4 regions of the Pseudomonas sp. MF09150 genome follow, and region 4 is predicted to be linked to each of the others. Evidence: predicted binding sites of a transcription regulator. Region 4 holds the regulator's gene; each other region holds the start of a gene.
The links. The regulator FliA, encoded in region 4, starts transcription of late flagellar genes. The targets are predictions, from matches to a motif close to CTAAAGTTTNNNNNNNNNNNGCCGNTAA.
Positions count from the first base shown of each region.

Region 1: a site for FliA is predicted at 2,979-3,006, ahead of AC19YX_RS01455 (methyl-accepting chemotaxis protein). Genes of this name have one in related genera too.
Region 2: a site for FliA is predicted at 3,395-3,422, ahead of AC19YX_RS15150 (methyl-accepting chemotaxis protein). Genes of this name have one in related genera too.
Region 3: a site for FliA is predicted at 3,926-3,953, ahead of flgM (flagellar biosynthesis anti-sigma factor FlgM). Genes of this name have one in related genera too.

Region 1 covers NZ_JCBCUS010000001.1:340,362-347,454, reverse strand. Annotated here, with positions in the region: gene fapA (functional amyloid chaperone FapA) at 1-130, opposite strand, end outside; gene AC19YX_RS01460 (AAA family ATPase) at 475-999, opposite strand; gene AC19YX_RS01455 (methyl-accepting chemotaxis protein) at 1,217-2,851, opposite strand; gene AC19YX_RS01450 (undecaprenyl-diphosphate phosphatase) at 3,142-3,972, shown strand; gene AC19YX_RS01445 (DUF1294 domain-containing protein) at 3,969-4,397, shown strand; gene AC19YX_RS01440 (MmcQ/YjbR family DNA-binding protein) at 4,394-4,738, opposite strand; gene AC19YX_RS01435 (LysR substrate-binding domain-containing protein) at 4,750-5,658, opposite strand; gene AC19YX_RS01430 (FMN-dependent NADH-azoreductase) at 5,786-6,394, shown strand; gene AC19YX_RS01425 (alpha/beta hydrolase family protein) at 6,651-7,093, shown strand, end outside.
Region 2 covers NZ_JCBCUS010000003.1:481,782-488,874, forward strand. Annotated here, with positions in the region: gene AC19YX_RS15140 (TetR/AcrR family transcriptional regulator) at 1-195, opposite strand, end outside; gene AC19YX_RS15145 (ABC transporter six-transmembrane domain-containing protein) at 308-1,213, shown strand; gene AC19YX_RS15150 (methyl-accepting chemotaxis protein) at 1,307-3,283, opposite strand; gene AC19YX_RS15155 (LysR substrate-binding domain-containing protein) at 3,473-4,393, opposite strand; gene AC19YX_RS15160 (NorM family multidrug efflux MATE transporter) at 4,544-5,953, shown strand; gene AC19YX_RS15165 (putative bifunctional diguanylate cyclase/phosphodiesterase) at 5,999-7,093, opposite strand, start outside.
Region 3 covers NZ_JCBCUS010000007.1:370,553-377,645, forward strand. Annotated here, with positions in the region: gene flgD (flagellar hook assembly protein FlgD) at 1-76, opposite strand, end outside; gene flgC (flagellar basal body rod protein FlgC) at 92-535, opposite strand; gene flgB (flagellar basal body rod protein FlgB) at 539-946, opposite strand; gene cheR (protein-glutamate O-methyltransferase CheR) at 1,201-2,028, opposite strand; gene AC19YX_RS25400 (chemotaxis protein CheV) at 2,073-3,005, opposite strand; gene flgA (flagellar basal body P-ring formation chaperone FlgA) at 3,081-3,842, shown strand; gene flgM (flagellar biosynthesis anti-sigma factor FlgM) at 3,991-4,317, shown strand; gene AC19YX_RS25415 (flagella synthesis protein FlgN) at 4,366-4,833, shown strand; gene AC19YX_RS25420 (flagellar brake protein) at 4,930-5,676, shown strand; gene AC19YX_RS25425 (MFS transporter) at 5,759-7,093, opposite strand, start outside.
Region 4 covers NZ_JCBCUS010000001.1:1,890,703-1,897,795, forward strand. Annotated here, with positions in the region: gene AC19YX_RS08540 (chemotaxis protein CheA) at 1-1,408, opposite strand, end outside; gene AC19YX_RS08545 (protein phosphatase CheZ) at 1,421-2,209, opposite strand; gene AC19YX_RS08550 (chemotaxis response regulator CheY) at 2,240-2,611, opposite strand; gene fliA (RNA polymerase sigma factor FliA) at 2,778-3,518, opposite strand; gene fleN (flagellar synthesis regulator FleN) at 3,515-4,345, opposite strand; gene flhF (flagellar biosynthesis GTPase FlhF) at 4,465-5,784, opposite strand; gene flhA (flagellar biosynthesis protein FlhA) at 5,796-7,093, opposite strand, start outside.

The DNA of each region.
Region 1 (7,093 bases), 1.6 Mb from region 4:
GTTGAGGGTGCACGGTGCGCTCAAGCACAATCACGCCGTCGCCGGCTGCCTGTACGGGAAGGCAATACGCCGCGCTGACGGCACAACCGATCAGCAAGAGGCGGGTCAAACCTTGATTGATATTCCCCACGGCGGCATTCCTTCTTCTGAGCGCTGGCCCTAACCAGAGCGTTGACAGGAAGAGAGCAGGAGCTGTGCCGCTTTTTAATTCTTTCGAGAATTCAAGGCCTTGGATTTTTTTGCCGAGGGTGGCGATCGCGAGTGTTTCAACCCTGAGACAGGTGGCAGGACCGGCACATGGCCATAGGCGGGCCGATGCTCTAGATCAGGGGTTCGCAAGAGGCTGTATCAGTGGCTTAACAGATCCGCGGGCAATCGCGGCGAGCCTTGGCGCAGGCTGATATGGGGGCGGGCACCTGTTTCAGGAATGGACACTTGGGCCCTGTTCGGCGGGAAAATGCGCGGGTCAGGGCTTCAACCGGCGAGCAATTGGCCGACCTCAGCCAGGGCCAGTTGCCGACGTTGCTCCCAATCACCGCCCACCACCGTAAACGGCTGGCGATGTTGCACCAGCCAGTTCCGCGAAGCCTGGAAAAAACCCAGCCGCTGCTCCAGCTGCGGCTGGCAGCGCTGGCCGTCGTCAACCCAGCCCACCTGCTCCGGTGACAGCAGCAGGTGCAGGTCGTAGCGTCGGGCCAGCAGTTCCGGTTCGAGCCAGGGCGGGCAGTCGCCAAACAGGGTCTGGCTCCAGAGCATGTTGCTCAGCAAATGAGTGTCGAGGATCAACAGTTCAGGGTTGCGCGCCCGGGCTGCGTCTTCCCAGTCCAGTTGGCCCCTGGCGATCTGCGGAATATCCGCGAAGCAAGTGTCGCGGCCTTGCTGATCGATGAAATGGCGCACGTACTCGCCGACCTGGATGCCCCCCAGGCGCGCCTGCAGCTCGTTGGCCAGCCAGCTCTTGCCGCTGGACTCGGGGCCGGTCAGCACCACCACTTTCATGCTCGGCAGACCGCAGTAGCGCACCCATCTGCCCGCCAGCTGGCGTTGGCCCTGAGCCAGGCGGCAACGGCGCCGAGCGCAACGGCAAACAGTTCAAGCCCGGGCATGGACATTCCTTGGGAAAATGGAGGAGGGCGCGGATTGTAACCAGAGTGCGGCGCTGCGCGTTAGTCCGAGCGCGGCGAAGGTGGCGGGCAGGGCCCGCCACCGCCGGGACCTAGACGCGGAACTGGCGCAACAGACCGTTGAGCTGCTCGCTGAGCTCCTTGAGGTGGCGACTGGCGGCGCTGGACTGCTCGGCCGCCATCGCCGTGCTGTGGGACAGGCCTGCGGCTTGGGTCACGTTCTGGTTGATGTCTTCGACCACATGGGCCTGCTGCAGGGTGGCACTGGCGATGGAGGCGTTGAGCCCGTTGAGGTTGCGCAGTGCCTGGCCGATGGCATTCAGACTCTGGCCGGCCAGACCGGCCTGTTCGATGGTCATCTGCGAGGCACGGCTGCTGTCGCCAATCACCTTGACCGCGGCTTCGGAATGGTTCTGCAGGCGCTCGATCATCGACTGGATCTCGGCCGTGGATTTCTGCGTGCGTTGTGCCAGCAACCGCACCTCATCAGCCACCACCGCAAAGCCGCGACCCTGTTCGCCGGCGCGGGCCGCCTCGATGGCCGCATTCAACGCCAGCAGGTTGGTCTGCTCGGCGATCGAGCGAATCACCTCCAGCACACTGCCGATCTGAGTGCTTTCCGCGGCCAGGGTGCGAATCACTTCAACCGCCTGGTCGATGGTGCTCGACAGCCGGTCGATCTGTTGCAGGCTGCCGTCGATATTGACCTGGCCCTGTTGCGCCTGGGCCTCGGCATCGCGCATTTCACTGGCGGCATGCTCGGCGTTTTTCGCCACATCCTGCACGCCGTAGGTCACCTCGTTGATGGCGGTGGCCACCAGCTCCATCTGCTGCGATTGCTGCTGGCTGCGTTCCTGGGCCTGGCTGGCGTTGCTGCCCAGGTCTGCCGAGGACTGCTCCAGGGCACCGGCGGACACCTGCAACTGGCTGACCACCAGGCGCAACTTGGCGGTAAAGCCGTTGAAATGCCGCGCCAGTTCCGTGACCTCATCCTGGCCGTGGGTATCGAGGGTGCGGGTCAGGTCGCTTTCGCCGCTGGCGATATTGGCCATGGCATGCACCGTTTCCTGGAGGGGGCGCACGATGCTGCGGGCGATCAGCGCCACCAGCAGGCCCATCAGCAGCGCAATGCCCAGGCCGATAAACGACGCCTGACGGACCTGGGTGTAGAACTCGGCCTGCATGTCATCGATATACACCCCCGAGCCGATGATCCAGCCCCAGGGCTGGAACAACTGGACATAGGAGGTTTTCTGCACCGGCGCGTCCGCCCCGGGCTTCGGCCAGCGGTAGTCGACCATGCCGGCGCCCTTGGTCTTGGCGATGTTGACCATCTCGTTGAACAGGGCAAAGCCATCCGGGTCCTTGATCGCCGAGAGGTTCTGGCCTTCAAGCTTGGGGTTGGCCGGGTGCATGACCATCACCGGGGTCAGGTCGTTGATCCAGAAGTAGTCGTTCTGATCGTAGCGCAAGCCGCGAATCACGCTCAGGGCCTGTTTCTGCGCAGCCTCGCGGCTCAGGGTGCCGGCGGTTTCGAGGCTTTGGTAATACGCCAGCACACCGTTGGCGGTCTGCACCACATGTTGGGTTTTCTGCGCCTTGGCCTGATACAGATCGTTGTGGATCTGCTTGAGCATCAACATGCCCAGGGTCAATAGCATGAGCACCGCGACTATCAGGATCAGCCACAGCCGGCGGCTGATCGATACATTGCGCAAGCTATTCATCATTGCGTCACTCCGATTTGTTGTTCTTGTCATCAATAGTCGCGAGTATTCAGGCACCTTGTCGGCCCGGGGCGCCGAGCCTGTCGGCCAGACAAGGTCGAAGCGTTATTCATGCATGTCTGATAGGATTTCGGCCCCGCAGCGGAAAACCTGAATCCGGCTTGATTTTTCACGGATTTTTCATCGGTTGTTGTTAATCCTATTGCGCGCGCACCACCGCTACGCTCATCGCAGTGAACACTAAAAAAAAACGATCAGGGCCTGCTGCAGCACGGCCTTATGGGGGATTGATGGATCTTTGGACCGCCGCTCAGGCGTTGATACTTGGGGTTGTCGAGGGGCTGACAGAGTTTTTGCCCATCAGCAGCACCGGCCACCAGATTATTGTGGCGGACCTGCTCGACTTTGGCGGTGAGCGCGCCATGGCGTTCAACATCATCATCCAGCTCGGGGCGATCCTGGCCGTGGTCTGGGAGTTTCGGCGCAAGATCTTCGACGTGGTGGTGGGCCTGCCCAGGCAACGCAACGCCCAGCGGTTTACCGTCAACTTGCTGATCGCGTTTTTCCCGGCCGTGGTGCTGGGGGTGATTTTTGCCGACCTGATCCATCAATACCTGTTCAACCCGATCACGGTGGCCACGGCCCTGGTGGTCGGCGGGGTGATCATGCTCTGGGCCGAGCGCCGCGAGCATGAGGTCCATGCCCACAGCGTTGATGACATCACCTGGCAGGACGCGCTGAAAGTCGGTTTCGCCCAATGCCTGGCGATGATTCCCGGCACGTCGCGCTCCGGCTCGACCATCATCGGCGGCCTGCTGTTCGGCCTGTCGCGCAAGACCGCTACCGAGTTTTCGTTCTTCCTGGCCATGCCGACCATGGTCGGAGCGGCGGTGTATTCCGGCTACAAGTACCGTCATCTGTTCCAGCCCGATGATATGCCGGTGTTCGCCATCGGCTTCGTGACCGCGTTTGTCTTCGCCATGATCGCGGTCAAGGGCCTGCTCAAGTTCATCGCCAGCCACAGCTACGCCGCGTTTGCCTGGTACCGGATCGTGTTCGGCCTGCTGATCCTCGCCACCTGGCAGTTTGGCTGGGTGGACTGGGCGGCGGCCAAGCCTTGAGCGAGCCACGGAGCAGTGGTCGCCCCGGGCGCAACAGCGGGACGACGGTCGCGCACCCACGCCTGAAGTGGCTGGCGTTCGCCTTGCTGTGCGGGCTGCCGTTGTTCGGCTCGCTGTCCCTATGGCAGCAGGGGGTATCGCTGCTACCCCTGGTCGGTTATGGGGTCGTCAGCGGCCTGACCTTTGCGCTCTACGGGTACGACAAGCGCCAGGCCCGCAACAACGGCCGGCGCACGCCGGAAAAGGTCCTGCACGCCCTGGAGCTGGCCGGTGGCTGGCCCGGCGCGTTGCTGGCGCAGCAAGTGTTCCGGCACAAGACGCGCAAGGTCTCGTACCAGGCGCTGTTCTGGCTGATCGTGGCGGTGCACCAAGTGTTCTGGATCGACCGGCTGTTTCTCGACGCCGGGCTGTCGAACCTGCTCTAGAGCAGCAGCCCTACCTGTACCCGTTTCGGCAATTTGGCCACCACCAATTGATGGGAGCGCCGCAGCAGCTCTTGCAGCTCGCCGGCGACCAGCGGGTAGGGCGTGTCCATGATCACCCAATGGGCTCGCGCCAAGTAAGGTGCGGGATGGAGCCCCGGGCGGTCGACATGGCCGAGGAACAACTCCTTGTCGACCTTGAACGCCAGGGAGTCGCCCCGCAGGCCTTGCAGGGCGAACATCTTGTTGCCGGCAATGGAAAACACCCGCACGCCACCCCACTTGTAGTCTTCCCGGGCGCCGGGCAAGGCCAGGCAGAATTGCGCCACATCGTCTTCGCTCATGGGTTTGGCTTTCACAGGGTTCGGTCTCCGCAACTCTTGAAGGATTCGGTCAGGTGGTCGATCCAGGACCGTACGGCCGGCAATAACCCGCGGCGATGGGGATAAACCGCCTGCAGCCAGCCGCCCGGCAGCGACCACTGGGGCAGCAGTTGCACCAGCTGGCCAGTTTGCAGTTCTTCCTCGCAGTACATCATCGGCAGAACGGTGAAGCCCAGTCCGGACAGGGTGCAGGCCTTGCGCACGATAAAGTCGTCGATGCCCAGCCGCGCCTCCAGCGCCAAATCAAACTGGGTGCCCTGTTCGTCGAACATGCGCAAATGCACCTGGCGATCGGCTTCCAGGGCGCCGAGCACCGGTACCTGGTGCAGGTCTTGCGGGTGGCTGATGCTGCGCTCGCGCAGAAAGTCGGGGCTGGCGACCATCACCGTCTGTGCCTGGCGCAGGCGGCGAGTAACCAGCAGCGGGTCTTCATCCCCCAGTTCGCGCACACGCAGGGCCACGTCGATGCCCTCGGTCACCAGGTCGACGCGGCGATTGAGCAGCATCATTTCCAGCTGAACATGGGGGTGTTTGCCGAGGAAGGTGCTGATGACCTGTGGCAGGAACTGGTGCGCCAGGCCCACCGGGCAGGACACCCGCAAGCGCCCACGGGGCTCACTGGACATGCTGGCCACGGCTTCGTCGGCCATTTCCGCCTCCAGCAGCATGGCCTGGCAATGGCGCAAATAGCGCTCGCCGACCGCGGTCAGCTTCAATTGCCGCGTGGTGCGTTGCAGGAGGCGCGCATTGAGGCGTTCTTCAAGCTGGGCAATACGCCTCGACAGGCGGGACTTGGGGATGCCCAGCAGGCGCCCGGCGGCGGCAAAACCACCGGCTTCCACCACCTTGGCAAAGTAATAAAGATCGTTGAGGTCTTGCATGACGGGCTCGACTGTTCCACTGATGAGACGAACTATCGCATTTATGCCGACTAATCAGCTATTGGTTTCATCTGTAGGATCACCCCCACTTGATCGCCCGGTGGCGATCCTCACTTGGAGATCCCACATGAAACTGTTGCATATCGATTCGAGCATCCTTGGCGACCACTCGGCCTCCCGTCAGTTGAGCCACAACGTGGTGGCCGCCTGGCAAGCCGCCGATCCATCGGTGGTGGTCACCTACCGCGACCTGGCCAGCGATGCCATCAGCCACTTTTCCGCCGCCACGTTGCTTGCCGCCGGCACCTCGGCCGAATTGCGCGACGCCGCGCTGCAGCACGAAGCCGAGCTTAGCGCTTCGACCCTGGCCGAGTTCCTGGCGGCTGACGCCGTAGTAATTGCTGCGCCGATGTACAACTTCAGTATTCCGACCCAGCTCAAGGCCTGGATCGACCGCATTGCAGTGGCCGGCCAGACGTTCCGTTACACCGAAGCCGGCCCTGAAGGCCTGTGCGGCAACAAGAAAGTTGTGGTGGTTTCCACCTCCGGCGGCCTGCATGTGGGCCAGGCAACCGGCGTCGGTCATGAAGATTACCTCAAGGTCATGCTGGGTTTTATCGGCATCACCGACCTGGAATTCGTCCGCGCCCACGGCCTGGCGTACGGTGAAGAAGTGCGCAGCAAGGCCTTGAACGACGCCCAGGCGCAGATCGAAGAGCAATTCGCCGCCGCGTAATACTTGTGTAAAGACTTAATCCGGGTGCGGTAACGCGCACTAAACTCTGTATTCTGATCAGTGTCGAAAATGATCAGAGTACGGAGTTTTTTTGTTTTTGCCTTTCACGCCTTCTGGCCCAGGTTATGCAGATAGAAGTTCATCGGTCTTTTGCCTGTTCCCCTGCCAGCGTTCGCCAGATGTGTTGCAAGGCCTTGGCTGCAAGGGAGGGCAGGGGCAAAGGGTTTCTCGATCCAGCCGCAAAGGTGGGCGTCCCATGAAACGTCTCAGTGCACTGTTACTGATCTGCCTGCTCAGCAGCCTGATTTCGGTGCAGGCCGCGCCTGCACAGCACCCGCACTGGAGCGTCGGTTATCACGAGATGACCTTTCTCGACCCGCTCGATCTGCAACCCATGCGCGCCATCGCTTTTTATCCATCCACCGGTTACGAGCACAACAGCACGCTTGAGGGATACCAAGTGGCGGCGACCCAGGATGCCAAGGTCGCCATTGGTCGTTTCCCGATGCTGATGCTGTCCCATGGCAATACTGGCACCCCGCTGGCACTGCACGATCTGGCCACCTCCCTGGCCCGCAAGGGGTTCGTGGTGGTGGCGGTGATCCACCCCGGGGACAACTCCAAGGACCACAGCCGCCTCGGAACCTTGAGCAACCTCTATGGGCGGCCGATCCAGATTTCCGAAGCCATTACCGCGAC
Region 2 (7,093 bases), on a different contig from region 4:
AAGCTGCTCGTCGGCAAAGCGCACGAAGGCCTCACGGCGCAGCTCATTCCAGTCGCTGAAGTAGTGGTAGACGTGGCTGCGGGACAAACCGGCGTGTTCTGCCAGATCCCGGGTGGACACATCGGCGAAACCCTTGCTGCGAAACAGCTCCAGGGCGGCGGCGATGATCTGGTCTTTACGGTCGATACGCGACATGGGGCTTGCCTCCGGACGCCGCTGGATGGACGGCGCTTGCTTTTTGAGCGATCGCTCAAAGATAATTGAGCAGTCGCTCAATATTAGCGTTTATCTTCCCTTCGGTGCACCCATGTCAGCCGTTACGTCGCAAATTCTTGTGGATCAAAGCAAAAAAATCGGTCAGCAATCCGCTGGCCAAACCCTCAAGGCCATCGCCCGGGCGTACCCCGGCAAACTGTTTTTCACCCTGAGCCTGGTGGCCTTGGAAAACGCCCTGCTCCTGGCCTACCCGCTGTTCGCCGGCTTTGCGGTGGACTCGATCATTCGCGGCGACACCGGCAGCGCCCTGGTGTACGCGGTGGTGGTGCTGGCGTTCTGGGTGGTCGGTGCCGCGCGACGCGCCGTGGACACCCGGACCTTCACCCGCATCTACACCGACCTCGCGGTGCCGGTGATCCTCAACCAGCGCCTGCTGAATCAGGACACGTCCACCGCCGCGGCACGGGTGGTGCTGGCGCGGGAGTTCGTCGATTTCTTCGAGAAACACATTCCGACCATCGCCACCGCCCTGGTCTCGATTGTCGGCGCAGCGGCGATGCTGGCGCTGATCGAGCCGTGGATCGGCCTGGCGTGCCTGCTGGCGCTGATCCTGTGCTGCGCCTTGTTGCCACGCTTTGCCCGGCGCAACCAGGCACTGCATGAGCGGCTCAATGACCGGCTGGAAAAAGAGATCGGCATGGTCGCCCGGGTCGGCGCGGCGTCGTTGCAGCGCCATTACCGGGTGTTGTCGCGCCTACGCATCCGGCTCTCGGACCGCGAAGCGGTGGCCTACCTGTTTCTCGGCACGGTGGCGGCGGCGCTGTTTGTGGTCGCCATCAGCCAGTTGGCCCTGTCGCCAGCGGTCAAGGCCGGCCATGTGTATGCGGTGATGACCTACCTGTGGACTTTTGTCAGCAGCCTGGACGAGGCGCCGACCATGGTCGACCAACTGGCCCGCCTGCGGGATATCGGCAAGCGGGTAGACCCCGGCCTGTAGCCGCCGAGCGCCGCTCAGCGCGCGGCCACTGCCCGGTGTTCCATCAGGCCAGCGCAGTCAGGCTCGACAGCGGCTACAGGTGTGCGACGCGCTTTAGCGGAAGCGGTCGACTTCGTGACGCAGGTCGGCGGCGAGAGCTTCCAGTTCCTTGGCGGTGATCGCCAGGTTGGACACCACTTCACGCTGCTCGCTGTTGGCCTGGGCAATGCTTTGCAGGTTGCTGCTGAGCAGGGTCGCGGTGCTGCTCTGCTCCTGGGTCGCGGTGGTGATGGCGGCGAACTGCTGGCCGGCACTGCGGCTCTGTTCATCGATCCGGGCCAGGGCCGAAGCCACATTGGCGTTGCGCGACAGGCCCTCCTGCATCAACCGGTTGCCCTGCTCCATGGTGCTGATGGCGTTGCCGGTTTCCTGCTGGATGCTGCCGATCATCACCGAGATTTCATCGGTTGCCTCACGGGTGCGCGAGGCCAGGTTGCGCACCTCATCGGCCACCACTGCAAATCCGCGCCCCTGCTCACCAGCCCGGGCGGCTTCAATGGCCGCATTGAGCGCCAGCAGGTTGGTCTGGTCGGCAATGGCGGTGATCACCCCGACAATGCCGCCGATTTCCTGGGAGCGCTGGCCCAGGGTGTTGATCACCGTGGCGGTGCTGTTCAGGGCGCTAGCGATCTGCTCCAGGGAGGATGAAGCCTCTTCCATCGAGGTGCGGCCGATGCGCGTCTGCTGGGCGTTTTCCTGAGCCAGGCGCTCGGTGTTGCCCATGTTGTCAGCGATGTTCAGCGAGGTGGCGCTGAACTCTTCCACGGCGCCCGCCATGCTGGTGATTTCGCCGGACTGCTGCTCCATGCCCTCGTAGGCGCCACCGGACAATCCGGACAACGCCTGGGCCCGGCCGTTGACCTCCTGGGCCGCCCGGCGGATGTGCTCAACCATAGTCGACAGGGCTTCGCCCATCTGGTTGAAACTGCGCGCCAACTGGCCGATCTCATCCTGGCTGGACACATTCAGCCGTACGCTCAAGTCGCCGGCGCCCAGGGCCTCGGCCTGACGCACCAGGTCTGCCAGGGGCGCCAGTTTGCTGCGCAACAGCCAGACCGCCGCGCCAACCGCCAGCAGCATCGCCAGCAGACTGCCGATGACCAGGCGCAGGCCGACACTCCAGGTCACCGCGCGGATTTCCGCTTTCGGCATGCTCGCCACCACCGCCCAGGGGCCACCCTCGAACGGCACCGCCAGGCTGTAGAAGTCTTCGGCCTTGTCACTCCAGAAGCGGCCCTTGCCCGGTTGGCGAATCAGCTCGGCCATGGTCGGCAGCGCCTGATCCAGCGCCTGCACGCCGGCAGGCGGAACCAGCCATTTGTTTTGCTCATCCAGCAAGGCCAGAGAACCGGTCTGGCCGATGCGGAAGCGCCTGAGATTGTCGAACTGGGCGTTCTGCGCATCGGTGTAGTCGAAACCGACGAACAACACCGCAATCACCTTCCCGCTGCTGTCGCGCACCGGCGTGTATTGGGTCATGTAGGAGCGGTCGAACAGCAGCGCGCGGCCGACGTAACCCTGCCCCGCCATGAGCTTCTGGTAGGCCGGGTGGGCATGGTCGAGCAAGGTGCCGATGGCGCGGCTGCCGTCCTGTTTGCTCAGCGAGGTGCTGACGCGGACAAAATCATCGCCGCTGCGGACAAACACGGTCGCCACGCCAGCCGTCATCTGCTTGAACTCGTCGACCTCCTCGAAGTTGTTGTTCAACACCTGGCCGCCCAGGTGCAGGCCCGGCGTGGAGGTGCCGGCCACTGTCACCGGCTGCTCGGGGTGCAGGCTCAGGCCGCCGCTGAAGCGTTTTTCGAACAGCCCGCTCAGGCGCTGGGTGCTTTCGCGCAGGGTGCTGTGGAACGTGTTGAGCTGATCGGCCAGCAGCCGCGCTTCGCTGGCCAGGTGCTCTTCCCGCGTGTCGAGGTTGGCGGAATCCAGCGAACGCAGGGCAAAAACGGCACTGCCGCTGATCACGATCGCCAAGATCACAGCCAGGGCAAGGCCCAGCTGTGAGGCAATACGGGCACGGGGTTGAGGCATGACGGCTCCTGACCGAGAGCCCGGATCATCCTGATCAGGTCGCGTGCTCGGCAAAATTTTCCAGTAAGGGGGACGGGGGGAACGCTGCAGGACGCAAGTTCCACTTTCTAGGATTCGGCGGCAACGATGAATACTTGAGCAATTCGCACGGTTATCACTCAAGGCCGCTCCCACGGGCGCTACATCGTTTCAGCCGAGGCGCTCTACCTCAGGCAATTGCATGGCCTGGACCTCGCCCTGGAGAAAATCGCTGAGGCGGCGCAAACGTTCACCTCCGGGCCGGGTTTTCGGCCAGACCAGGTAATAGTTCTCGCCACTGGCCACCGCAGTCGGCCACGGCAGGCTCAGCCGACCCTGGGCCACATCTTCGGCGACCATCAGCAAATCGCCCATGGACACGCCGTAGCCCCGGGCCGCGGCAATCATCCCCAGCTCCAGGGTGTCGAAGACCTGCCCGCCCTTGAGCGAGACCTGATCGGACAAACCCATGCGCTCCAGCCAGCTGCGCCAGTCGCGGCGGTCCGGGGTCGGGTGCAGCAATTCGGTGACGGCCAGGCGCGCCACATCCCATGGCTGGTCATTGAGCAGGTTCGGCGCACCGACCGGGATCAACAGCTCGGGAAACAGGTAGCTGGCCTCCCAGTCCGCCGGAAAGTGGCCGTTGCTCAGCAGCACCGCGCAATCGAAGGGTTCCTGGTTGAAGTCCACCGAATCGATGTCCATCCAGGCGCTGGTCAGTTGCACCTCGTTGCCCGGCTGCAGGTGGCGAAAACGGCTGAGCCGCGCCAGCAGCCAACGCATGGTCAGGGTCGACGGCGCCTTCATCCGCAGAATGTCATCCTCGGCGCGCAAGGTATTACAGGCCCGCTCCAGGGCGCTGAAGCCTTCGCGAACGCCCGGCAACAGCAGGCGCGCGGCTTCCGTGAGTTGCAGGTTACGCCCGCTGCGCTTGAACAACCGGCAGGCGAAGTGCTCCTCCAGGGTGCGGATATGTCGGCTGACCGCGCTCTGGGTAATCGATAACTCTTCGGCCGCGCGGGTGAACGAACTGTGCCGGGCCGCAGCCTCAAAGGCGCGCAAGGCATACAGGGCAGGAAGACGACGAGACATGTAACGCTCTCCGTGGGCGGTGCGGCCACGCTACCAGAAACGAGTTCGCATGAGTTTTAATCATGCCAGTAATCGTTTTTATCCTTTTGTGCAATGCGCCACAAGCGCCGAGAATCAGCGCTCTTGACCCATTGCCCATTGCCGAGCCTGATGACCATGCAGCATCCAGCACGTACCGAACTCCGGGCCATCCTGCGGCTGGCGGGGCCGCTGATCGCCTCGCAGTTGGCGCACATGTTGATGGTCCTCACCGACACCCTGATGATGGCCCGGCTCAGCCCAGAGGCCCTGGCCGGGGGCGGGCTGGGCGCGGCCAGCTATTCGTTCGTGTCGATTTTCTGCATCGGGGTAATTGCCGCGGTCGGCACCCTGGTGGCGATTCGTCAGGGTGCCGGCGACATCGAAGGCGCCACGCGCCTGACCCAGGCCGGGCTCTGGCTGGCCTGGCTGATGGCGCTGGTGGCAGGCCTGCTGCTGTGGAACCTGAAGCCGGTGCTGCTGCTGTTCGGCCAGACCGAAACCAACGTCGACTCCGCCGCGCAGTTCCTGCTGATTCTGCCCTTCGCCCTGCCCGGCTACCTGAGCTTCATGGCCTTGCGCGGCTTTACCAGCGCTATCGGCCGCGCCACGCCGGTGATGGTCATCAGCCTGGGCGGCACCGTGGCCAACTTCCTGCTCAACTACGCACTGATTACCGGCATGTTCGGCCTGCCGAAACTGGGCCTGATGGGCATCGGCCTGGTGACCGCCATCGTCGCCAACTGCATGGCCCTGGCTCTGGCCTGGCACATCCGGCAGCACCCGGCGTACGCTGCTTATCCGTTGCGCCAGGGCCTGTCGCGGCTCAACCGCCACTACCTGCGGGAGCTGTGGCGCCTGGGCCTGCCCATCGGCGGCACCTATGCGGTCGAGGTCGGATTGTTTGCCTTCGCCGCGCTGTGCATGGGCACCATGGGCAGCACCCAATTGGCAGCGCACCAGATCGCGTTGCAGATCGTTTCGGTGGCGTTCATGGTGCCGGCGGGGATTTCCTATGCGATCACCATGCGCATCGGCCAGCACTACGGCGCTGGGCAATTGCTCGACGCGCGCCTGGCGGGACGGGTGGGGATCGCCTTCGGTGCGGTAGCGATGCTGTGTTTTGCCATGGTGTTCTGGCTGCTGCCGAATCAGTTGATCGGGCTGTTCCTGGACCACAATGACCCGGCCTTCCGCGAAGTGATCAACCTGGCCGTGAGCCTGTTGGCGGTAGCGGCCTGGTTCGAACTGTTCGACGGCACGCAAACCATCGCCATGGGCGCGATTCGCGGGCTCAAGGACGCCAAGACCACCTTCCTCGTCGGCCTCGGCTGCTACTGGTTGATCGGGGCCCCGGCGGCCTGGTTGATGGCCTTCACCCTGGGCTGGGGGCCGACCGGCGTGTGGTGGGGCCTGGCCCTGGGCCTGGCGTGCGCCGCCATCAGCCTGACCCTGGCCTTCGAATGGCGGATGAAACGCATGTTGCGCCTGGAGCCCCAGGTGCAGCCATCGGCCTATGCCTCGGCCCAGGTGGATTCGTAAAGATCGGTTGAACTGGCGAGCGGGATTGCCCCCTCGCCAGGCGGGTTAGCTCACCACGTCCGCCATGGATCGCTGGCTGCTGCCAAAGGTCAGGTACTCCACCAACTCCGCCAGGGGCAGCGGTTTGCTGATCAGGTACCCCTGCGCCTGGTCGCACCCGAAGCCGCGCAGCAGGGCCAGTTGCTCCGGTGTTTCGACCCCCTCGGCCACCACTTCCAGGTTGAGGTTGTGCGCCAGGTTGATCATGGCGTGCACCAACTTGCGGTTCTCCTCGCGCAGCTCCATGCCGCCGACAAAACTCTTGTCGATTTTGAGCAGGGCGATCGGCAGGCTGTTGAGGTGCACGAAGGACGAGAAGCCAGTGCCGAAGTCGTCCAGGGAAAAGCGCACGCCCAGGCGCCCCAGGGCGTCCATGGTCTGCTTGACCAGGTCACTGCGGCGCATCACTGCGGTTTCAGTCAGTTCGAACTCCAGCCACTGCGCTTCGACGCCGCGCTCGGCAATCAGCCGGCTCAGGGTCGACAGCAACTGGCTGTCCTGGAACTGCCGGAACGACAGGTTGACCGCCATGTGCAGCGGCGGCAAGCCGCGCTCACGCAGGGCCTGCATGTCCCGCAGGGCACGGGAAATCACCCAGTACCCCAAGGGCACGATCAGCCCGCTCTGCTCGGCCAGGGGCACGAACTCGCTGGGCGGCAGCAGGCCCCGTTCGCCGTGGCGCCAGCGCACCAGGGCCTCGAGGCCGACGATTTGTCCGTCATGCAGGTTCAGGCGCGGCTGGTAATGCAGCTCCAGCTCGTCGCGGCGCAAGGCTCGGCGCAGTTCGCTTTCCAGATCGGCGAGGCTGCGGGCATTGCGATTGATGCGTTCATTGAAGATATGAAAGGTGCAGCCCTGGGTGCTCTTGGCCTGCTGCATGGCGATGTGAGCGTGCCACATCAGCGGGTCCGCCCCGGCATTGGCCCGGGCATGGGCCACGCCCAGGCTGCAGCCGATCAGCAGGCTTTCGCCGTCGATCCAGTAGGGTTCGGCCATGGCCTCGGTAATGCGCTCGGCCATCCATTCGGCCCGCTGCGGCGCACGGCGTGTATCGATCAGCAAGGCAAACTCGTCGCTGCCCAGGCGCGCCAGTTGATCGCC
Region 3 (7,093 bases), on a different contig from region 4:
TCTTTTTCGACGAGTTCGCGAGAATCTGATTCAGACTCAAGCTGCTGGTGGTGCTGGTGGTGTCGTTAATGCTCATTGGAGAGGCCCCTTATCACTGACCCAGGGTCAGGACCTTCTGCATCATGGTCTTGGCGGTGTTCATCATTTCGGCGTTGGTCTGAAACGAACGGCTCGCGGAAATCATGTCGGCCATTTCTTCAACCACGTTGACGTTGGGGTAGTAGACATAACCCTTGGCGTCAGCGGACGGATGGTTAGGCTCGTAACGCGCTTCGAGGTTGCTCTGGTCTTCGACCACACCCAGCACCTGCACGCCCTGGCCAGTGGAGTCCTGGTTCTGGAACAGCGACTGGCTGCCACCGCTCTGCGCACCCTGGAACATGGTGGCGAACACCGGGTGGCGGGCACGGTAGGTCTGGTCGATGCTCGACGACACGGTCTCGGCGTTGGCGATGTTACTGGCGACGGTGTTCAAGCGAGTGGTCTGAGCACTCATGCCGCTACCGGCGATATTGAAAACACTGGCGAGGGACATGGATTACTCTCCGCGCAGGGCCGAAATCAGCCCTTTGAATTTGCTGTTGAGCAGCGTGAAGCTGGCCTGGAAGTTGACCGAGTTCTCGGCGTAGTTCGACTGTTCCAGTTGGGCGTCCACGGTGTTCTGGTCGATGGAAGGCTGCATCGGCGTGCGGTACAGCAGCGACTCGTCGCCGTTACCCATGCCTTCAGCTTCGATATGACGGCTGTTGGTCATGTTCAAGGCAAAGGTGCCGTTCTTGGTCTTCTCGTTCTGCTCGGCGAGCACGGCGGAGAAATCCAGATCCCGAGCCTTGTAGTTCGGGGTGTCGGCGTTCGCGATGTTGTTGGCCAGAACTTCGGCGCGCTTGGCGCGAAAGCCCAGAGCCTGTTCATGGATACCGAGCGCTTTATCGAAGCTGATGCTCATGTCGGGAAACCTTTGGGTGACCTGATTTTTCGTAATCTGGATATAGCAAGCCCCGTGCCAAGTGCAAAAGCCCCGTAAATCAAGGCTTCGCCGGTAGCGGCAAGGCGGCAATGCCAGAAAAGCGGCAATGGATTTCCGCGATGCGCCAGCAAAGCGGCAACCTCACTGCCGCTTTTACGCCGCGCCCCGGCAACGACCAGGCACAAAAAAGGAGGCACAAGGGCCTCCTTTTATCGACTCGCTCTCCACCCGGCCTACTTCGCCTGGTAGATGATCCCCGGGCTGCACTGAACCATCTGGAAATGATCAGGCAGGCCGTTGAGCGCCTCGGATGCGCCAAGAAACAGGTAACCGCCCGGCTTCAAGGTGCTGTGAATGCGCATCAGGATGTCCTTCTTCACCTCAGCGGAGAAGTAGATCAACACGTTGCGGCAGAACACGATGTCGAACTTGCCGAGGCTCGCGTAGCTGTCCAGCAGATTGAACGAGCGGAACTCCACCCGACTCTTGATCGGCGCCTTGATCGCCCAGCGCCCCGGCCCTTTCGGGTCGAAGTAGCGTTGCAGGCGCTCGGCAGACAGGCCGCGGCCAATCGCCAGGCTGTCGTATTCGCCGGTCTTGCAGTTGTTGAGCATGGTGCCGGACAAATCGGTGGCAACGATCTGCACACCCATTTTCAGGTGACCCATGTTGGTCCGTTCGAACTCGTCGATCGACATCGACAACGAGTAGGGTTCCTGGCCCGACGAGCAGGCGGCCGACCAGATGCGCAAGCGCTGGTTCGGACTGGCCTTGATCGCTTCGGGAAGGACCTTGTTCTTCAGGACCTCAAAGGGATAGGTATCGCGAAACCATAAGGTTTCGTTAGTGGTCATGGCATCCACCACCTGCTCGCGCAAACCGCTGCGCGGCTGGGTCTGAATACGCTGCACCAGCTCACCCAGGGATTTGATGCCCTGCTGTTCCATCAGTTTGTTGAGACGGCTCGATACCAGATATTGCTTGTTCTCACCCAGCAAGATCCCACAGGCTTTTTCCAGGAAGACCCGGAACTGTTCGAAATCCAAATTACCCGTAGACAATGATGCCGCCTCTTAAATCGTATGACCGCCAAGAGCCGATGCCCCTAGCTGTTGTCTGCTGCTTTGATCCGGTCGACTACCCGGGATGCCAGGTCATCAGGACGGAATTTGGCAAGAAAGTCATCGGCACCGACCTTCTTCACCATCGCCTGATTGAATACACCTGACAACGAAGTATGCAGGATGATATGCAGTTTTTGCATGCGCGGATCGTTGCGTATCTCGGCCGTGAGGGTGTAACCGTCCATCTCCGGCATCTCGATGTCGGAAATCATCATCAGAAATTCTTCTTCCGGCTTCTTGCCCTCGTCCACCAGCTTGCGCAGGTAATCCAGGGCCTGGCGGCCGTCGTTCAGCGCGACCACTTCCACGCCAACCGTCTGCAGGCAGCGTGTCACCTGCTTGCGTGCCACCGACGAATCGTCGACGGTCAGTACCCGCAGGGATATCGCCTTGTGCTGGGTTTCGACGTCCACCACACCGACTGAAATCACTTCCGAGGTCGGCGCCACTTCCGCCAGCACCTTCTCGACATCGATGATTTCGACCAACTGATTGTCAACCCGGGTCACGGCCGTCAGGTAGTGATCGCGACCGGTGCCCTTGGGTGGCGGATGGATCTCCTCCCAGTTCATGTTGACGATACGTTCCACCGACCGCACCAGAAACCCCTGGGTCTTGGTGTTGTACTCAGTGATGATCACAAACGGGTTGCTCAGGTCTTTCAAACCACCCGAACCGGTGGCCATCGCCAGATCCAGGATCGGGATGGTCGCCCCGCGAATACTTGCGACACCGCACACGACAGGACTGGATTTAGGCATCAAGGTCAGTTTCGGGCACTGCAACACTTCCCGAACCTTGAACACGTTGATCCCGTAAAGCTGCTGGCCGTCCAGACGGAACAGCAGCAGCTCCAGGCGATTCTGCCCAACCAGTTGCGTGCGCTGGTTAACCGCATCCATTACACCCGCCATGCCCAGACTCCCCAAAGCTTTAAGTTCCGACGCACGCTCATCGCTAAACGGCACGGGGCTTGCTTTTTAACTGTTATGAACGCCAAAACGACACTTTTCCGACGCCTGACATCAAACTGCCGCAAATTACTTTGCGCGCTGTCAGTTTTGTCTATTTTCAACCCTGGCGGCCCTGCCCTTGCTGACTCGGTCACCCTGCCTGATCTACTTATCGGCGTCACTCAAGGGTTTCTTGAATTCACCGTAGAAGACTATCTGGCCACCAGTCAAACCGCCGGACGCTATGAAATCACGGTTGCCCAACTCGATCCGCGCATGCGCATGCCCAATTGCGACAAGGAATTGACAGCCACCCTTGAAAGCCCGGCGCAGCCCATTGGCCGTGTCACGGTCAAGGTTCGCTGCGACGGCGCCTCGCCCTGGACCGTGTTCGTGCCGGCCCAGGTCAAACTGTTTCGCGAAGTGGTGACCACGACCCGCCCCCTCAAGCGCGCCGGTATCATTGCGCCGGAGGAGGTCACTTTGCGTGAACGTGACATCAGCCAGATCAACCAGGGTTACCTGACCTCGGTCGACGATGCCATTGGGCAGAAACTTGTCCGACCAATGGTCGCCGATCAAGTCATTACCCAACTGCACCTGGAGCAGGCCGAGGTGGTGCGCAAGGGCGATCAAGTAGTGATATCTGCCCGCAGCGGCACCCTGAACGTGCGAATGCCCGGCGAAGCACTGTCCAACGGCGGCATGAACGAGCAGATAAGGGTCAAGAACCTGAACTCGAAACGTGTGATCAAGGCCCGGATTACCGCTCCCGGCCAAGTAGAAGTCGCAATGTAGGAACTGGCGCACAAGCCCGCCCTTCCCTAAACTGTGGTCCATGCGGGCCGCAGCCATGGGCGTTGGTTAATCGACAATAGCGCCTAAAGTTTTCCAGGGTATGGCCGAAAACATGGCAAGCGTCCAAATACCCAGAGGTTTTTTTATCATGGTCATCGATTTCAGCCGTTTAAACAGCTCCCCCTCACTTACCGGCAGTACGCGTACCAGCGCCAACAAAGACATCGGCGACACCGACAAGTCTGCGCCGCTGGCTACCCCGGCTGAACAAGCCAGTACCACCAAAAGCGGGGAATCGGTACACCTCAGCAATGAGGCTCAGCGTTTGCAAAAGGTCACTGACAAGCTGCGCGATCAGCCTGCCGTCGACAAAGCCCGCGTGGCCGAGTTGAAAGCAGCGATTGCCGATGGCAGCTATAAAGTCGACAGCAACCGTGTAGCCAGCAAACTGCTCAATTTCGAAGCCCAGCGCTAGCCAAAGGCCTGCGCCAGGCTTTTGGACGCTTAAAACCCAAGGCCAGCCATGCACGACTCTAATTTACTGCAACTGATCACTGAAGATTTTGCTCCAGCTCAACAATTGCTGGAACTGCTGAAGACCGAATCCCTCGCTCTGTACGGCCGCGACATGCCGCTACTGGAGGATATTCTGGCGCAGAAACATGCGCTGATCATTCTGCTCGAACAGCATGGCCGCAAGCGCAGCGAGATTCTTGCCAGCCTGAACCTACCCGCCAGTCGCGCCGGCCTTGAGCAACTCGCCGAACATTCCTCGATCGGCCCGCAATTGCTTGAGCAAAGCGATGTGCTGACCGAGCTGCTCGCCGAGTGTCAGGCGACCAATGAACTCAACGGTCGCTCGATCCAGGTTCAGCAGGCCACCACCGCGAACCAGCTGAAAATCCTCAACGGCGGCGAAAGCCCCGCACTGTATGACGCCCGCGGATCGACCTCCCTGCTTGCGAAGCCGCGCCCGCTCAGTCAGGCTTGACCCCGGAAAATGTGCGCGCCCTATCAAGCTGCGAAACATGCTGGCAAAATGCTGGCTCTTGCGTGTAGTCGTATTTTGTCTGGAGACTGATGAACCGTGTTCAATGCCCCAAGCGCGGAAGATGCTCCGCAGCCCCCTAAGGTTCTCACCACTCCTCTGGAGATAGCTTCGAACCTGCGGATGCTACAAGAGAGCCATGACCCGCTGATCATCACCTTCCATGAGCGCAGCCAGCGCTTTCAGAGCTATCTGGTCGAAGTCGATCGCGACAGCAACATGATTGCCCTCGATGAAATGATTCCCCGCGACGGTGAACGTTTCATGCTGGCCGGCGAGCCATTTCGCGTCGAAGGCTTCCATGAAGGCGTGCGTATCGCCTGGGAAAGCACCAGCACCCCGACCCTTGATGAGTCCAACAACGGTCGCTGCTACCGTGGCACCCTGCCGGACGAAGTGGTCTATCACCAGCGCCGCAGCGCCTTCCGCGCAGCGCTCAAGCTTTCGCAACTGGTCAACGTCGAACTCGACGGCGAAAAGCTCAAGGAGTCCATCCGCGGCAAGCTGCTGGATATCTCGGCCACCGGTTGCAAACTGCGCTTTGAAGGCGATATCTCCGAGCGTCTGCAACTGGGCCAAGTCTACGAACGTTTTATCGCCGCCCTGCCCTTCGGCAGCATGACTGCTCCCGTCGAGCTGCGGTATCTGCACTATGAAGAGCGCATCGATATCACCTTCGCCGGGGTCCGCTTTCATAATATGAGCGGCCTGGTACAGCGCCAGGTCGAGCGTTTCGTCTATCAGCTGCAACGCGAAGCACGGCGCTTCGATAAAGACGACATGTAAGCCAACGCCAGACATGAAAACGGGCAGCCCCTTGCGGTGACTGCCCGTTTTTTTTGCGCCGCCTTCCGGCAACCGCCAGACCCTAAGGCCTGGCGCCACTGAGATGATGCGGCCCCTCATCCTCGGGCTTGACCTCATTCTCAGCCTCGGTTGCCGGCGACTCATCAGCCGCTGGCTCGTCGGCCACCGGCTCGACGGGGTTCTGCATCTGATCCTGCACCACTTGCTCATCCACCCGTGGGTCAAGAGCCGCCACCAGTGGTGAGCTGGACATGCTGTCCGGCATCGCCACGTGCTGCAGCGGGGCATCATCGACCTGATGCAGATTGGTCACCGCCTTCGGCCGGATCCGCCACACCAGGACCAACGCGAAGAAACTGAAGAACGCGTAGAGCATCTGGCTGCCGAACAGCTTCATCAGCACGCCCGCCACCAACGGCCCGATGCTCGCGCCCACACCGTAGGTCACCAGCAGCATGGCGGTCAGCGACACACGGCGATCGCCTTCGACATGGTCATTGGAAAAAGCCACCGCCAACGGATACAGGCAGAACTGCACCAGCGAACACAGGAAACCCAAGGCAAACAGCACCTCCAGCGGCACACTCGGAAAGATCGCCAGGGGCAGCGCCGCCACCGCCAGAAACATCGCAAAGCAGCGAATCAGCATCGCCCGGTCATAACGATCCGAGAGCCAGCCCAACGGCCACTGCACCAGCAGGCCGGCAAAAATGCAGCAGCCCATGAACAGACCAACCTGCTCGGTGCTCAACCCCTGCTGAGAGGCGTACAGCGGCGCCAGGCCGTAGAACGAGCCAACAATCAGCCCCGCCCCCAGCACCGTACTCAGAGATTGCGGCACGCGTTTGATAAAGAAGCGTGGCTCCATCGGCGCCGGGTGCAGTGGCGCCGGGTGAATGCGACGGGTCATGGCCACCGGTACCAGGCACAGAGCGAAGCACAGGGCTACCAGCATCAGCAGTTCCAGGCCAAGGGCCGGGTGCATGACCAGAATCAGTTGCCCCAGGACCAGCCCCAGGTACGAAGCGATCATATAGCCGCTGAACACCAGTCCACGCTGCTTGGCCTCGGCCTGCTCGTTCAGCCAGCTCTCGATGACCATGTACTGGCACATCATGCCCAGGCCGACGATCACCCGCAGCACCAGCCAGGCCGGCAGCCAGTCCACCAGGCCATGGCCGAGAACGGCAGCCCCGACGATACCGGCACAGGTGGCGTAGGCGCGGATGTGCCCGACCCGGGCAATCAGCCGATGGCCGATCTTGCCGCCCAGGACCAGGCCGAAGTAGTTGGCCGCCATCAAGGCACCGACCCATAAGCCATCGACATGGTCGGCGGCCAGGCGCAATGCCAGATAAGTGCTGAGCAAGCCCGAGCCGATAAGCATCATCAGCGA
Region 4 (7,093 bases):
CCAGGTTCTTGTCGAGGTCGGTTTCTTCGCCGACCAGCTCCAGGTTGATCTCTTTCTTCAGCTGCCGCGCAAGGTCGCGAACCAGGCGCGGGAAGCGCCCGAACACTTTCTTGATCGGCTGCATCCGGGTCTTCATCACCGCGGTCTGCAGGTCAGCCGTGACCACGTCGAGGTTCGACACGGCCTTTTGCATGGCTTCATCGCCGCTGTTGAGGCCCAGGCGCACCAGGCGGTTACGCACCAGCACCAGTTCGCCGACCATGTTCATGATCTCGTCCAGGCGTGCGGTATCAACCCGTACGGTGGTCTCGGCTTCACTGGCGGGTTTTTCTGGCGGTGGCGCTGCGGCGGCACGTGCCGGAGCAGGAGCTGCAGCGGCCGCTGGAGCCGCAGCCTTGGGAGCTTCGGCCTTGGGCTCGGGCTTTTTCGCCACGGGCTTGGCCGCCACCGCAGCCGCGGTCGCAGCGGCTGGAGCGGCAGAACCGGCACCCGCCACCTCGGAAAATTTGCCCTTGCCGTGCAACTCGTCGAGCAGGGATTCGAATTCGTGATCGCTGATCAGGTCGCTGCCGGCTGCAGCCGCAACGGGCGCGGTAGCTGCCGGTACCGAAGCGACGGCAGACTCGAGCGCGTCCACGGCAAAGTTGCCCTTGCCATGCAACTGATCGAGCAGTGCTTCGAATTCATCATCGGTAATTTCGTTGCTGTCGCTCGCACCCGGCGTCGCTGCTTTCGCCGCGGCAGGTTCGCTCGCTGCAACGGCATCCGGGGCGAACTGGCCCTTGCCATGCAACTGGTCGAGCAAGGACTCGAACTCGGCATCGGTGATTTCGTCGCTGGCCGCATCGCTGCTGGCCACCGGAGCAGCCGCAGGCGCCTCGGCTTCGGCCTTGGCGGCGTTGAGCGAGTCCAGCAGCAGCTCGAATTCGTTATCGGTGATATCGCCCGATTCGCTTTCAGCCACCGGCTCGGCCACCGCTTCAGCCACTTCGGGCTCCGCTGCCACCTCTACCGCAGCCGCAGGCTCTGCCAGACGCGCCAGAGCCGCGAGCAGCTCCGGAGTCGCTGCCGTGACCTGGGTCCGTTCGCGGACCTGGCCGAACATGCCGTTCACCGCGTCCAGCGCTTCGAGCACCACATCCATCAGCTCCGAGTCGACACGACGCTCACCCTTGCGCAGGATGTCGAAGACGTTCTCGGCGATGTGGCAGCACTCCACCAGCTCATTGAGCTGGAGGAAGCCGGCGCCCCCTTTAACAGTGTGAAAACCGCGAAAAATTGCATTGAGCAGATCCGCATCATCCGGTCGGCTTTCCAGCTCGACCAGTTGTTCGGACAGTTGCTCTAGAATCTCGCCGGCCTCAACCAGGAAATCCTGAAGGATCTCTTCATCGGCGCCGAAGCTCATTAATGGGTGCTCCTAGAATCCAAGGCTGGAAAGCAAATCGTCTACATCGTCCTGACCGGACACAACGTCTTCACGTTTATCGGCATGAATCTGCGGACCTTCACCCTTGGCGAGATGTTTTTGCGGATCTTTTTCAGCCAGGATCGATTCGCGGTCATGTTCGATGCCCGCAAAACGGTCGACCTGGCTGGCCATCAAGACGAGTTTGAGCAGATTGCTTTCGACTTCCGTGACCAACTGGGTCACGCGCTTGATCACCTGGCCCGTGAGGTCCTGGTAATCCTGCGCCAACAGAATGTCGTTGAGATGGCCGGAAACGGTCCGGGTCTCCTGTTCGCTACGCGTCAGGAAACTGTCGACGCGCCGTGCCAGCTCGCGAAACTCTTCAGCCCCGACTTCGCGACGCATGAAGCGCCCCCAGTCAGCGCTCAAGGCCTGGGCATCGTTGCTCAGGCCGTTGACCAGCGGGGTGCTGCTTTCCACCAAATCCATGGTGCGATTGGCCGCAGCCTCGGTCAGCCTGACCACATAGGACAGGCGCTCGGTGGCATCCGTGATCTGTGAAACTTCCTCGGCTTGCGGCATATGCGGGTCAATCTGAAAATTGACGATCGCGCTATGCAGCTCGCGGGTGAGCTTGCCGACTTCCTGATACAGGCCGCGGTCACGGGTCTGATTGAGCTCATGGATCAGTTGCACAGCCTCGCCAAACTTGCCTTTTTCAAGGCTCTCGACCAGTTCGTGGGCATGTTTTTTCAGGGTCGATTCAAAATCGCCCAATGAAGATTCGTTATGCTCCATAGCTCCCCCGTGGCGCAATGTCTTCGCGCATCAACCGATGCGTTCGAAGATTTTTTCGATCTTCTCTTTCAACGCCTGAGCCGTGAATGGTTTCACTACGTAGCCATTGACGCCGGCCTGAGCCGCTTCAATGATCTGTTCACGCTTGGCCTCGGCAGTCACCATCAGCACCGGCAGGTGCTTGAGCTTCTCGTCGGCGCGCACGTGGCGCAGCAAATCGATACCGGTCATGCCAGGCATGTTCCAGTCCGTTACCAGAAAGTCGATGCTCCCGCTGTTGAGGACCGGAATGGCGGTAGTACCGTCATCGGCCTCGACCGTGTTGGTGAAACCCAGGTCACGCAACAGGTTTTTTATGATCCGCCGCATCGTTGAGAAGTCATCAACGATGAGGATTTTCATGTTCTTGTCCAATTCGACCTCCAAGCAGTCTTAAACGCGCCCAGCACCTGAACGCGCCATTCAATCAATACGACGTAACACTCAACGACTGCATGGAATACACACTGCAAGACCGGTGCGGCATCACGCCTTACCGGTCCCGTTCGCAGTGTCCCCACACTGCCTGTCAGCGCGCTCGCCACTCCCCCAAACGCCCCCGCAAGCGGGCCGCGCACTGGCTGTGTAACTGGCTGACCCGCGATTCGCTGACCCCCAGGACCTCACCGATTTCCTTGAGGTTCAGCTCTTCGTCGTAGTACAGCGCCAAGACCAGTCGCTCACGCTCCGGCAAATTGGCAATCGCGTCCGCCAGCGCCGCCTGGAAGCGTTCATCTTCCAGATCGCGTGACGGCTCGAGATGAGCACTCGCGCCATCCTCATGCAGCCCTTCATGCTCGCCGTCCTGCAAAAGGTCGTCGAAGCTGAACAGGCGGCTGCCCAAGGTGTCGTTCAAAATCCCGTAATAATCGTCGAGGCTCAATTCAAGTTCGGCCGCAACTTCGTGATCTTTAGCGTCACGACCGGTTTTAGCTTCAATTGAGCGAATGGCATCACTCACCATCCGTGTATTGCGGTGTACTGAACGTGGCGCCCAATCGCCCTTGCGCACTTCGTCGAGCATCGCCCCACGAATACGAATCCCGGCATAAGTCTCGAAACTTGCGCCCTTGCTCGCATCGTACTTGGTCGACACTTCGAGCAAACCGATCATCCCGGCCTGGATCAGGTCTTCGACCTGAACACTGGCCGGCAGCCGTGCCAGCAGGTGGTAGGCGATACGCTTGACCAGAGGCGCATAGCGCTCGATCAATTCATATTGGCTGTCACGCGCCGACTTCTTGTACAGGTTGTAGCCGCTGGCTGTCATAGCACCGGTCCTGCTGTTTGCTGCACTAGCCGCTCGACAAAAAACTCCAGATGCCCACGTGGGTTGGCAGGCAACGGCCAGGTATCGACTTTTTGCGCAATGGCCTTGAACGCCAGCGAGCACTTCGAACGAGGAAAGGCTTCATAGACCGCACGCTGCTTTTGCACGGCCTTGCGTACGCATTCGTCGTAAGGAACTGCACCGACGTATTGTAAGGCCACGTCCAGGAAGCGATCCGTGACCTTGGTCAACTTAGCGAACAGATTGCGACCCTCCTGCGGGCTTTGCGCCATGTTGGCCAGGACCCGGAAACGGTTCATGCCGTAGTCGCGATTGAGCAGCTTGATCAGCGCGTAGGCGTCAGTGATCGAGGTCGGTTCGTCGCAGACCACCAGCAGAACTTCCTGGGCCGCGCGGACAAAACTGACTACCGAGTCACCAATACCCGCAGCAGTGTCGATGACCAGCACATCGAGGTTGTCGCCGATATCACTGAAAGCCTGGATCAGGCCGGCATGCTGGGCCGGGCTCAGGTGCACCATGCTCTGGGTGCCGGAGGCGGCAGGCACGATACGGATCCCGCCCGGGCCCTGGAGCAACACGTCGCGCAGCTCGCAGCGGCCCTCGATGACGTCAGCCAGGGTACGTTTGGGGGTCAGGCCCAGCAGGACGTCGACATTGGCCAGGCCCAGGTCGGCGTCCAGCAGCATGACGCGCCGGCCGAGCTCAGCCAGGGCCAGTGACAAGTTCACTGACACGTTAGTCTTGCCGACGCCACCCTTGCCGCCGGTCACCGCAATCACCTGTACGGGATGCATGCTGCCCATGTTCTTTCTTTACCTTGTCTTACTTAGACGGGGCCACATAACTGGCTGCGCGTTCACCGTTGGAACAATGCATGGCAGACCATCGATGTAGATACGGTGCAATCTCTTCATGACCACCCTCATCCAACCCGTTTTGCGGGGTTGTGATAGAGGTCCGCGAACATATCGGCCATGGCTTCTTCGCTGGGTTCTTCCTGCATCTGCACGCTCACTGCGCGACTGACCAACTGGTGCCGACGCGGCAGGTGCAGATCGTCAGGAATCCGTGGCCCATCGGTCAGATAGGCAACGGGCAACTCATGACTGATCGCCAGGCTCAACACTTCACCGAGGCTGGCCGTTTCATCCAGTTTAGTCAGGATGCAACCGGCCAACCCGCAGCGCTTGTAGCTGTGATAGGCGGCGGTGAGCACCTGTTTCTGGCTGGTGGTGGCCAGGACCAGATAATTCTTCGATTTGATCCCGCGACCGGCCAGGCTTTCGAGCTGCATGCGCAGGGCCGGGTCGCTGGCTTGCAGGCCGGCGGTATCGATCAGCACCACGCGCTTGCGCAACAGTGGGTCGAGCGCCTGCGCCAGGGACTGGCCCGGATCGACATGGGTCACCGACACATTGAGAATCCGCCCCAGGGTCTTGAGCTGTTCCTGGGCACCGATACGGAAGCTGTCCATGCTCACCAGCGCGATGTTGTGCGCGCCGTACTTGAGCACATAACGCGCCGCCAGCTTGGCCAGGGTGGTGGTCTTGCCCATGCCGGCAGGGCCGACCATGGCGATCACGCCCCCCTCTTCCAAAGGCTCGACCTCAGGGGTCACGATCATCCGCGCCAGGTGCGCCAACAGCATGCGCCAGGCCTGACGGGGTTCGTCGATTTCAGTCACCAGCGCCAGCAGGTCACGGGCCAGGGGGCCGGACAAGCCGATGCGCTGCAGGCGACGCCAGAGGTTGGCCTGCTCCGGACGACTGCCTTGCAGCTGACTCCAGGCCAGGGAACCGAGCTGGACTTCCAGCAGTTCGCGCAGGCCATTGAGTTCGAACCGCATCGAATCGAACGCCCGCTGGTCAATGCCGTCTGCCGCGACAGGGGCCGGCGCCGGACGGTGCGGCTCGGAAAAAGTCGGCTCGATCAGCGGCTCGGCTGCCGTCAGTGGCAGGCCGGCGAACAGCTGACGATTGGTCATGGCATCGCTGTCGCCACGCAGGCTCAATTCCGCCTGGGCGGTCACGATCCGCGACTGGGTCTTGCGCAGCTCATCCTCGAGCTCCATGTTCGGCACGCGCGGCGCCAGCGCCGACAGCTTGTAGTCGAGGGCAGCCGTCAGCTCGACACCGCCAGCAATACGGCGGTTGCCGATAATGGCGGCCTCTGCGCCCAGCTCATCACGAACCAGTTTCATGGCCTGACGCATATCGGCGGCGAAAAAACGCTTAACTTGCATAACCCGTTACCTCAGCCGTTGGGCCCTACTGTCGCAACGATGGTCACTTGTTTGTTGTCAGGGATTTCCTGGTACGCCAACACATGCAAACCGGGGACTGCCAAACGTCCAAACCGTGAAAGCATTGCGCGTACCGGACCTGCTACCAACAGAATCACCGGTTGACCTTGCATCTCTTGACGCTGCGCCGCATCGATCAGCGAACGTTGCAGCTTTTCAGCCATGCTTGGCTCCAGCAGAACGCCTTCTTCCTGGCCTTGTCCTGCCTTCTGCAGACTATTGAGCAATATTTGTTCCAACCTTGGTTCCAAGGTGATCACAGGCAGCTCGGACTCAGTGCCTACAATGCTTTGGACGATGGCACGCGACAATCCGACGCGGACTGCAGCCACCAGAGCGGCAGTATCTTGACTCTTGGCGGCATTGTTCGCGATGGCCTCGGCAATGCTGCGAATGTCCCGTACCGGCACCTGTTCGGCGAGCAACGCCTGCAGCACCTTGAGCAACTGCGACAGCGACAGCACGCCCGGCACCAGCTCCTCGGCGAGTTTCGGCGAGCTCTTGGCCAGCAATTGCATCAACTGCTGGACTTCCTCGTGGCCGATCAGCTCGCTGGAGTGCTTGTACAGAATCTGGTTGAGGTGAGTGGCGACCACGGTACTGGCGTCGACCACGGTGTAACCGAGGGATTGCGCCTGGGCCCGTTGGCTGATCTCGATCCACACCGCCTCCAGGCCAAAAGCCGGATCCCTGGCGGTGATGCCATTGAGCGAGCCGTAGACCTGCCCCGGGTTGATTGCCAGCTCGCGATCAGGGTAGATCTCGGCCTCGGCCAGGATCACCCCCATCAGCGTCAAACGGTAAGCACTAGGCGCCAGGTCAAGGTTGTCGCGGATGTGTACGGTCGGCATCAGAAAGCCCAGGTCCTGGGACAGCTTCTTGCGCACGCCCTTGATCCGCGCCAGCAACTGCCCACCCTGATTGCGATCCACCAGGGGGATCAGGCGGTAACCGACTTCCAGGCCAATCATGTCGATCGGCGTCACGTCATCCCAGCCAAGCTCCTTGGTTTCCATGGCCCGGGCCGGCGACGGCAGCAGTTCCTGCTGGCGCTTGACCTCTTGCAAAGCCTGGACCTTGACCACGTTGTGCTTGCGCCACAGCAGGTAAGCGGCGCCACCAGCCACCGCCGCCATGGTCAGGAATGAAAAGTGCGGCATGCCGGGCACCAGACCCATCACCGCCATCAGGCCGGCAGCGACTGCCAGGGCCTTGGGCGAGGTGAACATCTGGCGGGTGATCTGCTTGC